DNA from 3 places in the Mesorhizobium sp. CA5 genome. Region 1 is predicted to be linked to each of the others. Evidence: riboswitches for the same ligand, from Rfam matches in the RefSeq annotation. Region 1 holds a riboswitch; each other region holds the start of a gene.
The links. A riboswitch is a leader RNA that binds a small molecule or an ion and turns the genes downstream of it on or off. The one in region 1 is predicted to bind cobalamin.
Positions count from the first base shown of each region.

Region 1 (4,226 bases):
CGACCATGCGGCGGCGCCGAACGCCGCCACCATGGCGAGGATCACCGCAAGGCTCGGCAAGTGGAAGAAGATGTCGCGCCATCTGGGCTCGACGACCGCGCCGGTGCTGAAGGCCTCGCCGCTATACTGGCACAGGATCCACGACGCGCCGCTACGCACCATCTCGGCATCGATGTCCGAGATCAGCGCCTTCGCGTTGCGTTCGGCCGAGGGCATCGTGGCCATATGGGCGAGCAGCGCCTTGGCGGCGGCGAGATAGGCGTGGCTGCATTCGTTGAACGGGCTTTCCTCGTCGCCGAGGCTGCCCGGCATCAAGCCCCAGAGGCAATAGGTGAATTGCAGATTGCCGTGATTGTAGAGCCGCCGGAAGGTCGGGTCGGTCGCGGTCTGGCGCTGGGCGAGGTCGAGGATCTCGCCGCGATAGCGCGCGATGACGGCCATCTGGCCGTGGGTTAGGCTGGGGATCTGGATGCCGGGAGGAGGCGGGGCCGAGGACCCGCCATGCGCTTGCGCGGATGTGGCGGCCAGAAATGCGAGCAGCGCCGCAACCGAGCAATTCCAGGAAAAGTGTGCGGCGGTTTTCCGTCCGGAATTGCGAGAAAACGAAAGACCAAAGTGGCTCTGCGGTCGTACCGACCGTTGAGCCGCGTTGGCCGCCAGGGCGCTGAACCGTGGCGGCCAACGCATCGGATTTCAGGCGTAGCGGCGTGCCGGGCTGCGCTGGTCGCGCACCGCGACCACGCGTTCGGCAACCGCGCCGAAGCCGAGCCCGACGACGGTCCACAGCACCAGCTGGATGCCGAGCGAGGCGACGCGGAATTGCCACAGCACCGTCGCCGAGAAGTTCTCAGGCACCTCGTTGATGTCGGGCAGCGCCGCCTTCACCAAAGCGAAGACGACGAGGAAGGCGAGGCCCGCGACGATCGAGGCGTTCCAGGCGCCGAGTTGGTTCCACAGCCGCTGCGCCAGGCCGACCGCCGCCACCATCGCCGCGATCGAGACGACGATCATGATGAAGAACAACTCGGTGCGGTAGCCGATGGTCTCGGCGTTGCCGACCGCGGGCGGGTTGGCCGGATATTTGAGACCGGGCACCACGATCACGGCCAGGAAGCCGAGCAACGCCAGCAGCGCCGAGGTGCCGCGCGGTCCGAGCGAGCCTAGCCGGCCATAGGCGTAGGCGAAGACCAGCGAGAACAGCCCGCCAAGCGCGGCGCCATAGATCAGCACGCCGGTCGCCAGGCCGATGCCGGCCTGCGTGGCGCGGCTGACCATCTCGGGCTCCGGCGCCTCGCCGGCGGCCTGGGCCTGCTGTTCCTCGAAGGCGATCGCCTTGTCGACCTGCGGCTCGCCATAGACGCGGGCGAAGGCGAACGCCAGAATCCCGGCGACCAGCCCGACAAGCATGCCGCGCAGCAAAAGTTTTCCAACCATGTCACCAATCCCTCCAAGCAATTCCAGGAAAAGTGCGTAGCGGTTTTCCGTCCGGAATTGCGTTAAGCCAACCAAGCAATTCCAGGAAAAGTGCGTAGCGGTTTTCCGTCCGGAATTGCGTTAAGCCAACCAAGCAATTCCAGGAAAAGTGCGTAGCGGTTTTCCGTCCGGAATTGCGTTGGATCAGAATCGAAAGCGGGTTCAGCGATGCCGAACCGCTTTAGTGGCAGGGGAAGCCGAGCAGGTGGCGGCCGTCATGCACGAATTCGTGCACATAGGTGCCGCGGATCAGCGAAGTGGCGCCTTCTTCCGCGCCGACGAAATAGATCGCCAGCATCAAAAGCAGCCCGCCGAGGATGGCCCAGGGCAGAAGCTCGCGGACCGGAATCGCAACCGGGCCGTAGCTGGGGGCGAAGGTGGTGTCGGACATATTGACCTCCCTTGGGATACTGCGTCCCGTTGATCGAGTGCTGCGGAATAAGGCCTGACTTTCGGCTGGTGCCGATCACAGTGGCGCGACCGTGCCGGACTCGCACCGGCTTCCAATCCCGTATAGCATTAAGACACTTGTCAGTACTTCGTTCGCCTGTCAACGACATGTAATGGCGGCACGGCTTCGTGAGGCCTGTTTTTCGCTGTGCCACGGAGTTTTTCATGCTTGTCCGCCTGACGATGATCGCAAGCGGAGCGACGCCCGGGATGCGCAAGGGCCGCTTTCCGAACGATGAGCCGCCGGAGCCGCGCGCCCTCGATCGCGCCGGCGCGCTGGCCGCTTCGCTGCGTCGCGCCGACCGTGTCTGGACAAGCCCGGCGCTGGCCGCGCGGCGGACGGCGGAGGCGCTCGGCCTTAACGCGACGGTCGAGCCGCTGCTTGCCGAGCAGGATTTCGCGCGCTGGGCCGGCAAAGGTTTCGAGGAGGTGCAGGCCGAGGATCCCGAAGGCATGGCGGCCTGGATTTCCGATCCCGGCGCCGCGCCCCACGGTGGCGAATCGCTCGCCGCTGTCGCCCGGCGGGGTGCTGCGCTGATGGAGCGGCTGGCCGGCGAAAGCGGTCACACCGTCGCGGTGACGCATGCCATGCCGATCCGCGCCGCCATGGCGCATGTGCTCGGCGCGCCGCTTTCCTCGGTCTGGAAGATCGACATCGAGCCGCTGTCGCTCACCGAGTTCCGCAGCGACGGCCGCCGCTGGGTGCTGCGCGCGAGCGGCGTCACTGTCGCCGGCTGAACGCCCGGGCGTGAACGCTCCATCCGTGAACCCGGCCGGCATATCAAGCCGGCACACCACTGTTTCAGTGATCGCTAACGGAACGGAAACGCCTCGCTGCTATCGTGCTGCCCCATGGCAAGGAGGACCTTGCCTGAGGAGCCCGCCGGATATGGCCAATTTTCCCGAGATCGAACGCCGTCTTCATGCGCGCGAATTCGTGCTCAAGGAAGCCACGATCATCGCCGCCGGCGTCAGGATCGGCTGCTCGGTCAGAAATCAGCACGAGCAGGGCGCGGAATTGCGCGTCGGCGCCAATGTGGAGATCCCGGACCGCTTTCTGCTCGAGGTCCCGGCCGACGATACGGCCTATCGCGCTTTGGTGCGATGGCGGCGCAACGACCGCGTCGGCGTGGCGCTCTACAGCAACGCGCCAAAGGACTGATGCTCAAAGATAGCGGCGCACGCCCGCCCTGTAGGCGCGGTAGGGTTCGCCGAACTTGCGTTCCAGATAGGCCTCTTCGCGCAGCACCACGCCGTAATGCAGGATGGGGAAGCTCGCGATGGTCGCGATGACGGCCCACCAACTGTCAAAGAGCAGCCCGATCCCGAGAAGCAGTCCCATCAAGCCGACATAGAGCGGGTTGCGGGTGAAGCCGAACGGGCCGCCGGTGATGATCGCGGTGGTCGGCAGCGTCGGGTTCACATTGGTGCCGCCGCGCAACATCGTCGAGCGTCCCCAAGCGATGATCGCAACCGCCAGTACTGCCAGCACTACGCCGAGCACGATGGTCAGCGGGCGGCCGCCGATCGCCAGCGGCCAGACATAGCGCAGCGCCAGCATCGCGATCAGCGCCACGAGAAAGAGCAGCGGCGGAAACACCACCACGCCCGGATTGTCCGCTTTGTCATCCATAGCCATCTTCATCGACCAGGCGCCATTGCCGCCACTATGCACGGACGCGCATCGTCCAGCAATTCGTGACTTGATCCTGCCTAGGCGATGTGCAGCCCGGCATATCGGGAACACAACCGTGGCGCGCGCGTTCACTATCGCCGATCGACAGGGATTGCGCGGATGAGCAAGACAGCCGTTTGGGTGGCGCTGATCGCCATCGTTCTCGTGGGCCTCTATTTGTTGCAGGCCAATGGCATGATCCGGTTCTGATCAGGGCGGCGCGTCACCATTAGCGGGCTCCACAGCAGCGACTCCCTCCGCACCCGCTCGCTGCCTTCTGTTCTTCCAGCCAGCGGTCGCGCGGCTTGCAGCTTGACGGCCGTGGCGACAGCTCGACCTCAACCGTCCCGCCAACAAGGCTCGGCTGGGCTGCCCGGTGCAGTTCGATGGGGCGCACGCCGTCGCTGACCTCGAAGGTCAGCTTCGCCGCCTGATCGAGAGCGACATGGTCCGAAACCTTGCGGATGATCGCGGCGAACTTGCCGGCTGGCATATGGACCGGTCCGCCTTGGTCCACGTCCCACAGCTGGACGAATATCTCCGACCATGATTCCGGATTCGCTTCGCAATCCAGCGCCGAGAACTGTCCCGCCTTCACCTCGGTGACGTGGTAGCCAGGCTTTACCGG
Region 1 is NZ_JAIUHJ010000001.1:229,552-233,777, forward strand. Features, by position in the region: gene LB529_RS01310 (hypothetical protein) at 1-441, opposite strand, end outside; gene LB529_RS01315 (CbtA family protein) at 694-1,434, opposite strand; gene LB529_RS01320 (CbtB domain-containing protein) at 1,655-1,864, opposite strand; adenosylcobalamin (AdoCbl) riboswitch at 1,856-2,005, opposite strand; gene LB529_RS01325 (histidine phosphatase family protein) at 2,089-2,661, shown strand; gene LB529_RS01330 (PilZ domain-containing protein) at 2,813-3,085, shown strand; gene LB529_RS01335 (methyltransferase family protein) at 3,089-3,556, opposite strand; gene LB529_RS01340 (DUF6428 family protein) at 3,828-4,226, opposite strand, start outside.

Region 2 (4,226 bases), on a different contig from region 1:
GAAGCGCAGGAAACCGGCATTTGCAGGCCGGCCTCACCTGAATATCAACACACCTTAGTTCTCGGGCAGCGGGATGAACTCTTCCTCATCGCCAGGAACGATATCGAAGCGGCCCGTCTTCCATTCCTGCTTGGCCTGCTCGATGCGTTCCTTGGAGGACGAGACGAAATTCCACCAGATGTAGCGCTTGGAGCCCAGCGAAGCGCCGCCGAACAGCATGAAATGCGCGCCGCGCTCGGAGGAAACGACTATCTCCTCGCCCGGCTTGAACACCAGGAGCCGCTCGGCCGGGAAAACATCGCCGGCGATCGAGACGTCGCCTTCTAGCGTGTAGATGGCGCGCTCCTCGGCATCGGCCGGAATCTTCACGCTGGCACCGGCGGCCAGCCTGAGATCGGCGTAGAGCGTGTCGGAAGCGGTGGCCACGGGCGAGCGAAGGCCTGAGAACGCGCCAATGACGACGCGGCCGCTGACACCCTCGGCATCGATCTGCGGCAGGCGGGCCACCGACGTGTTCGCGAACACCGGAGCGATCTCCTCCTTGCCGTCGGGCAGCGCCAGCCAGGTCTGCAGGCCGGAGACCGACATCGGCGCGCCGCGCAATTCCTGCGGCGTGCGCTCGGAATGAACGATACCGCGCCCCGCGGTCATCAAATTTACGTCGCCGGGCGCGATCACCATTTCGGTGCCGAGCGAATCGCGATGCCTGATCCTGCCGTCGAACAGATAGGTGACGGTGGAAAGCCCGATATGCGGATGCGGGCGCACGTCGAGCGCGTGGCCGGCGCGCAGGATCGCCGGGCCCATGCGGTCGAAGAAGATGAACGGCCCGACCAGCCGGCGCTTCGCTGTCGGCAAAGCGCGGCGCACCTCGAAGCCGCCAATGTCCTTGGCGTTCGGAACGACCATCAGCTCGATCTGGTCGCAGGCGAAGGCATCGCCGGGTTCAGGATCGTTTCCCGGAAAGAAGCTCATGTCGGATCCTCAGGCGAAACGCAGCGCCGACCTGGCCTTCGCCTTGGCAGCTTCTTCCTCGCGGTTGCGCGGTTCCTGATTGGTTTCGAGCGAATCGATCAATTCGCGCGCGACAGCGGCGATCGCCTCGACGGCATGGTAGAAGGCATGCTCGTTGCGCTTGGACGGCTTGGTCGAGCCGCTCAGCTTGCGCACGAATTGCAGCGCTGCGTCATGCACTTCGTCATTGGTCGCCGGCGGCTCGAAATTGGCCAAGGTCTTGATGTTGCGGCACATGGCTTGAACTCCTTACCTGCTTTCTTTGCCCTTACCCGGTCTGAGATCATCCGCTGAGGTGTTGAGATTCAGGTCAGGCCGAGCCGAAAATGGTGGTTTCCGAGAACCGGAGCGGAGCGTACTTGAAGTACGTGAGCACCGGAAGCGCAGGAAGTTGCCATTTGCAGGCCGGCCTCACCTGAATATCAACACCTCAGTCGGCGTCCAGCGGTTCAGTTCCCACCGGCTTGCCGTCGCGCGACAGCCTGATCTTCTCGACCTTGTCCTCGGCCGCTTTCAGCAGCCGGTCGCAATGCGCCTTCAGCGCCTCGCCGCGCTCATAGATCTTGATCGACTGGTCGAGCGGAACGTCGCCGCGCTCAAGATCATCGACGATCTTCTCCAGCGCGTCGAGCGCCTGTTCGAAGCTCATCGCCTTGACGTCCTCATTGCCTTCCAATGCCATACCCTATCCCTTCATCAGCCGCCCGACATGGGCGGCGACTGAAAATGCCAGTCCCTGCAGATCGTAGCCGCCTTCCAACAGGCTGACGAGCCTGTTGGAGCTATGGCGCCCGGCGCGTTCCATCAATTGCCCGGTCGCCCAGTCGAAATCGTCCTCGGTCAGGTTGATCTCGGCCAACGGGTCGCGATGGTGCGCATCGAAGCCGGCGGAAATGATGATCAGGTCCGGCGCGAACGCGTCGATCGAGGGCAGCACGCGCGACAAGAAGGCGTCGCGGAAGAGATCGCTGCCGGTCTGCGGCGCCAGCGGCGCGTTGACGATATTGCCGGCGCCGGTCTCGCTCTTCGCGCCGGTGCCTGGGTAAAGCGGCATCTGGTGCGTCGAGCAGTAGAGAACCGACGGGTCGTCCCAGAAGATGTCCTGCGTGCCGTTGCCGTGGTGGACATCCCAGTCGACGATGGCGACGCGCTCGGCCTGGTGTTTCTTCTGCGCGTATCGGGCGGCGATCGCCGCCGTGTTGAACAGGCAGAAGCCCATTGCCGTGGTCTTTTCGGCATGATGTCCAGGCGGACGCGCGGCGACGAAGACGTTTGCCGCACGGCCCTCGAAGACGTCGTCCACCGCCGCGTTGGCACCGCCGATCGCCGTCACCACGGCCTGCCAGCTTTTCGGGCTGGCGCTGGTATCGGCGTCGATCGACACGATCCCGCTCTCAGGGATCGCCCCGCGCACGCGCTCGACGAAATCCTCCGGGTGCGCATAGAGGATGGTTTTCTCGTCGCCTTCCGGCGCCTTGACGCGGTCGAGCGCCGCAAAAGCCTCGTCATCCAGCACGCGCTCGATGGCGCGCAGGCGGTCTGGCCGCTCGGGGTGACCGGGCGGCGTGAGGTGTTCGAGGAAGATCGGATGCGTGTAGAGACGGGTGGTCATGGCGCCTAATCTAGGGGCCTATGCCCGCAATGACCATGTTTGGCAGCCGAATGGCTGGGGAAAATCGCGTCTTGCCGTGTCGCTAACGCCATTGGCGCGGCCCAAGCTTCGCTGTAAGGTCGCGTCGCTGCCTGGTGCCCGCGACGCGGGAGAATCGGGAACACGGTTGAATTCCGTGGCGTGCCCAACACTGTAAGGGGGACCGCGCCGGCAAACGCCACTGTCGAAGACGGGAAGGCGCCGGATGCGGGACGATCCCGAGCCAGAAGACCGGCCCGGCAGACATGGTTTTCCGCTTGGTCAGGCGGGGAACTGCTTGTCGCAAGGGGAAAAGCGATGACGGCAGCAGCGATCGCCACGAGCGGCGACGACTTTGACCAATTGGCGCGCGACGCGGTCTACCGGGCCATGTTCACCAGGCGCGACGTGCGCAGCCATTTCGTCCCCGACGATCTCGATGACAATGTGCTGGCGCGGCTCATCACCGCCGCGCATCACGCCCCGTCGGTCGGCTATATGCAGCCGTGGAATTTCATCGTCATCCGCGATGCCGAGCGGCGCAGACAAGTGCGCGACCTGTTCCTCGCCGCGCGCGAGCAGGAGTTGCCGGCGATCGAGGCGGAACGGCAGGCGCTCTACCGCAAGCTGAAACTCGAGGGCATTTGCGAAAGCGCGCTCAACCTGTGCATCACCTGCGACCGGCAGCGGTCGAAGGATTCGCCGCTCGGGCGTTGGCACAATCCGGAGATGGACCTCTACAGCACCGTCTGCGCGGTGCAGAATTTCTGGCTGGCGGCGCGGGCCGAAGGTGTCGGCGTTGGCTGGGTGAGCATCATCGAGACCGAGGCACTGAAGCGGCTTCTCGCGATCCCGGAGCATGTCACGCCGATCGCCTATCTGTGCGTCGGCCGCGTCTCGGCCTTCGCGCCGAAGCCGGACCTCGAGGCGCATGGCTGGGGCAAGCGCCTGCCGCTGCCCGAACTGGTCATGAGCGAGACGTTTCGGGGCGCCGGCGAGGCGCCGCTTAAATCGGCAATCGCAAAGCTCGGCAGCGCATCAAAGCCGTGATCAGGCGGCCCTCGGCGTATCCCAGCGCGAGCCGCCGCCGAAAGAGCCCAGCGCCTTGTCGCGCAGTTCCCTGAATTTGGACGAGGTCTCGGCGAGCCGGCGGTCCCATTCGGGATTGGGCGCCTGGCCTTCGATGGCATCGAAATAGACCTGCATCAGCGAGGCGATGGCGAAGGGCTCGATGAAGGCTGCCTTGAAGGCCCAGGCGAAGACGATGGCCAGCACGAAGGCCCAGCCGGCAAGCTGGCCCGGCATGACCCACAGAATGGCCGCCGCGGGCGCCAGCATCAACAGGAAGATGACGAAGGACACGCCCCACATGATCGCCGCCAACCAGACGGCGTTCTTGACCATGTGCTTGCCGTTCTGCGCGTAGAGCACGACGCCTTGCCTTGCCGTCTCGAAAGGCGAGCTCGAATTGATGCGGATATTGTAGCCGAGGATGATTTCGTCGACATAGGTCAGCGACAGGCGGATCACCGTGTTGATGAAGCTGACGATGCCGCTCAGGCCCGGAATGGGCAGGAAGGCG
Region 2 is NZ_JAIUHJ010000006.1:7,532-11,757, forward strand. Features, by position in the region: gene LB529_RS09580 (pirin family protein) at 55-975, opposite strand; gene LB529_RS09585 (DUF2277 domain-containing protein) at 985-1,251, opposite strand; gene LB529_RS09590 (exodeoxyribonuclease VII small subunit) at 1,445-1,696, opposite strand; gene LB529_RS09595 (histone deacetylase family protein) at 1,700-2,626, opposite strand; cobalamin riboswitch at 2,742-2,920, shown strand; gene bluB (5,6-dimethylbenzimidazole synthase) at 2,963-3,694, shown strand; gene LB529_RS09605 (hypothetical protein) at 3,695-4,226, opposite strand, start outside.
Region 2: another riboswitch for cobalamin. It lies ahead of bluB (5,6-dimethylbenzimidazole synthase); the one in region 1 lies ahead of LB529_RS01320 (CbtB domain-containing protein).

Region 3 (4,226 bases), on a different contig from region 1:
AGGACGCGCATCGCGAATTGCTGCGCATTTCCGCCCGCGCCCATGGCATCGCCACCTATGGCGACCTGCGCGACTATTTTCGTCTCGCGCCGGGCGACACGAAGGATCGCATCGAGGAACTGGTCGAAGCCGGCGAATTGCTGCCGGTGAAGGTCGAAGGTTGGGACAAGACCGCCTATCTCCACAAGGACGCCCGTTTCCCGCGCCGGATAGAAGCGCGCGCCCTGCTCGCCCCTTTCGATCCCGTCGTCTTCGAACGCACCAGGACGGAGAAACTCTTCGATTTCCGCTACCGCATCGAGATCTACACGCCGGCCGAGAAACGCCAATATGGCTACTACGTGCTGCCCTTCCTGCTCGGCGATCGGATCGTCGCCCGCGTCGATCTGAAAGCTGACCGCCCGGCCAGCATCTTGCGCGTCCACGCCGCCTACGCCGAGGCCGGCGCCCCGTCCGAAACGGCCGCCCAGCTCTTCAACGAGTTGAAGCAGATGCAGGGCTGGCTCGGCCTGGAGGCGATCGAAGTGACGCCGGCCGGCGACCTCGGACCGGCGCTGGCCGACATCGCGGTGTCGTAGCTGCGCGTTGACAGGGAGAGTGAACAAAAATAGAACATCCCAACTGTGGTTAGGATCGGTTGCGATGGTTTTCAGGCGCTCGATATGTCTGGTCTTGGCCTACCTGACCTTAGCGTCGCCATCATATGCGACAGGTGCTTACCGAGAGGAATGGGTAGAGGTCACGCGTCCAGTCATTTTCTGTGGCGGCCACATTGCACCCGGTATGCAGCCAAAAGAAGTGACGGCGCTTCTTCTGCGGTGGTTGGAGTTTGGAACGATCGACAAGCAGATCGCAGGCGCCTGTGGCTTATTGCCGGTAGGGCAGCGCTATATAATAGTTCATGAGCCGAAGTTCGACGCCAATCGCTTCGTCTTGATGTGGGAACCGGTTTGCCAGCACGGCTGTTCGTTAAGTATGGCGCCCGTGGCCTCACCGCCTCGCAAACTTGTGGGTCCATACCTCAAACCCATAAAGCCGCCAAAAGGCTGGTACTAAGCCAGTCGTTGACTCCAGCCCCCTGAACCCTCTAAATCCTGACCCAGACGGTCTTCTCCCGGCAAAGGGAGGAGCCAAGAGGGAATGCGGTGCGGGCCAACACCCAAATCCGCGGCTGTCCCCGCAACTGTAAGCGACGAGCCTCTGCCGAAAACCACTGGGCTGTTCCCGGGAAGGCGGCATTCAGGGTGACGACCCGCGAGCCAGGAGACCTGCCGTCTGAGACTTTAAATATCCGAATGCCCGGCGGGTTTTCCGGGCAAGGAGCATGGTTTTGGATCGCAACGGCAGTTTCCCGGCAAACAGTGCGGACATTCCGTCCGAGCCCGATGCTTTGGCTGGCGTCACCGTCATCGTCTGCTCATCCTGCCGCGACGAGACCGGGTCGGATGCGCATCCGCGCGCCGGCGCGCTGCTTGCCGAAGACACGCGTCGGGCTGCTTGCGGCGAAAAGATCGACATCCGTACCGTCGAATGCCTCGGCAACTGCAAGCGCCGGCTAAGCGCCGCGCTGCTGCGCGACGGCTGCTGGAGCTACGTCTTCGGCGATCTGAACACGACCAGCGGCGCCGATCTCGTCGCCGGCGCAAAGCTCTTCGCCACCTCGACCGATGGCCTCATCCCCTGGCGCGGCCGGCCCGATTCTCTCAAGCGCGGCCTGGTTGCCCGCATCCCTCCCCTCGACATGCTGAAGGACCGACCATGAACGCATCCGTTTCCCGCGTGCCCTGCACCGTCGTCACCGGCTTTCTTGGCGCCGGCAAGACGACGCTGATCCGCAACCTGCTCGAAAACGCCAAGGGCAAGCGGCTGGCGATCATCGTCAACGAGTTCGGCGATGTCGGCATCGATGGCGAGATCCTGAAGGGCTGCGGCGTCGACACCTGCCCGGAGGAAAACATCGTCGAGCTCGCCAATGGCTGCATCTGCTGCACCGTCGCCGACGATTTCGTGCCGGCGCTCGACCAGATCCTGTCCCGCACGCCGAAGGTCGACCACATCCTGATCGAGACCTCCGGTCTCGCTCTGCCGAAGCCCTTGGTGCAAGCCTTCCAGTGGCCGACCGTGAAGAGCCGCGTCACCGTCGACGGCGTCATCGCCGTGGTCGACGGCCCGGCGCTGGCCGACGGCCGCGTCGCTTCCGACATGGACGCGCTGAAGGCGCAGCGTGCCGCGGACGATTCGCTCGACCATGACGATCCGGTCGAGGAGGTGTTCGAGGACCAGATCGCCTGCGCCGACCTGATCATCCTGTCGAAGAGCGATTTGATGGATGCGGCGGGCTCTGAGCGCGCCAACGCCGTCATCGGCGAGCATGTGGCGCGCGCCGTGAAAGTCGTGCCGACGTCGCAGGGCAAGGTCGATCCCTCGGTGCTGCTCGGCCTCGGTCTCGCCGTCGAGGACGACATCGAGAACCGCAAGACCCATCACGACGACGAGCTCGACCACGAGCACGACGATTTCGATTCCTTCGTCATCGACATCCCGTCGATCGCCAATCCCGACGAGCTGGCCAAGCGCGTCGCCCTTGCCGCAGAGCAGGAAAACGTCTTGCGCGTCAAAGGCTTCGTCGAGGTCGGCGGCAAGCCGATGCGGCTCCTGCTGCAGGCTGTCGGCCCGCGCGTCAATCATTACTACGACCGCGCCTGGACGGCTGAGGACGATCGCCGCTCGCGGCTCGTCGTCATCGGCCTCAAGGGGCTGAACCGTCCGGAGATCGAGCGTATCCTCGCCGGCTGAGGCCAAAAAGCGATGCATATCCTCGCCACCACATCAGCTTCGCTCGACGATCTCGCCGAGCCGATCGACCTCAGGCAGACGCCTGCGGATGTGGTGGCGCTGTCCTTCACCGACAGCGACCTCGCCGGCCTGGCCACCGCCTGGAAGGCGGATGCGGCGCGGCTGCCCTCAATGCGGCTTGCGGCGCTGCGTGACCTTCGCCACCCGATGTCGGTGGACCTGTGGATCGACAGCGTCGCCCGCCACGCCAGGGTCATCCTCGTCCGCATCCTCGGCGGCTATGACTGGTGGCGCTATGGCTGTGACCAGCTCGCCGCAGTGGCGCGCGAACGCGGCATCAAGCTGGCATTGCTGCCCGGCGAAAGCCATGACGAGGACCTGCGGCTGGTCGAAGGCTCGACCCTGCCGCGCGCCGAATTGGACGCCCTGCTCGGCTATTTCCGCGAAGGCGGCCCGGCCAATATGCGCGCGCTGGTGCAAAGGCTGGCAAGGTTGGCGGGGTCGGATGCGGCCGTGGCCGAACCGGTCAGCGTGCCGAAGGCGGGGTATTATGAGCCGGGAGTTTGTGTCGTCGAGAAGCCGAACCTTTTAAAGGCGGAACTCGACTCCTACAATTTCGCCGTCATCCCCATCCTCTTCTACCGCTCGATGCTGCTTGGCGCCGACGTGGCACCGATCGACGCACTCGTTGACGCCCTGTGTTCGCAAGGCCTAGCGCCTGTGCCGATCTTCGTCTCCAGCCTCAAAGACGCGGCATCCCTGGCCTTCGTCGAAACCGCCCTCACCTTCCTGAACCCCTCCGCCATCGTCACCGCCACCGCCTTCGCCTCCGGCGCGGAACCCGGTGCCGAGACCCTCTTCGACCGCGCCGGTGTGCCCGTCTTCCAGATCATCGTGGCCACGACGAGGCGCGAGGTCTGGCAAAAGAACCAGCGCGGCCTGGCTCCTGCCGACCTTGCCATGCATGTGGTGCTGCCCGAGCTCGACGGCCGCATCCTGGCCGGCGCGATCTCGTTCAAGGGCGAGGTCGAGACCGATCCGGCACTCGCCTTCCGCGCCTTCGCCAATCGGCCGGAGGCGGATCGCGTGGCGCAGGTGGCCAAACGGATCGCGGCGTTTATACGCCTGCAGCGGACCGAGCGGGCCAAGCGCAAGCTCGCGATCCTGATCCCTGATTATCCGAGCGCGCCAGGGCGAACCGGTTACGCCGTTGGGCTTGATGTGCCGTCGAGCGTGCTCGCCATGCTGCAGGACCTGAAGGAACAAGGCTACGCGGTTGAAGGGATTCCGCAATCGCCGCGCGCGTTGCTGGATGCGCTGGAGGTAGGTGGGCACGGCCTTACGTTGACGGATTACGTTGCCTTTTTAGCGGAACTGCCGAGGGAAGCGCGAGCTTCAGTTGAGGCGACATGGGGCAAGGCAAAGGGGAT
Region 3 is NZ_JAIUHJ010000007.1:24,857-29,082, forward strand. Features, by position in the region: gene LB529_RS11065 (winged helix-turn-helix domain-containing protein) at 1-578, shown strand, start outside; cobalamin riboswitch at 1,088-1,291, shown strand; gene LB529_RS11070 (DUF1636 family protein) at 1,331-1,762, shown strand; gene cobW (cobalamin biosynthesis protein CobW) at 1,759-2,796, shown strand; gene LB529_RS11080 (cobaltochelatase subunit CobN) at 2,809-4,226, shown strand, end outside.
Region 3: another riboswitch for cobalamin. It lies ahead of LB529_RS11070 (DUF1636 family protein); the one in region 1 lies ahead of LB529_RS01320 (CbtB domain-containing protein).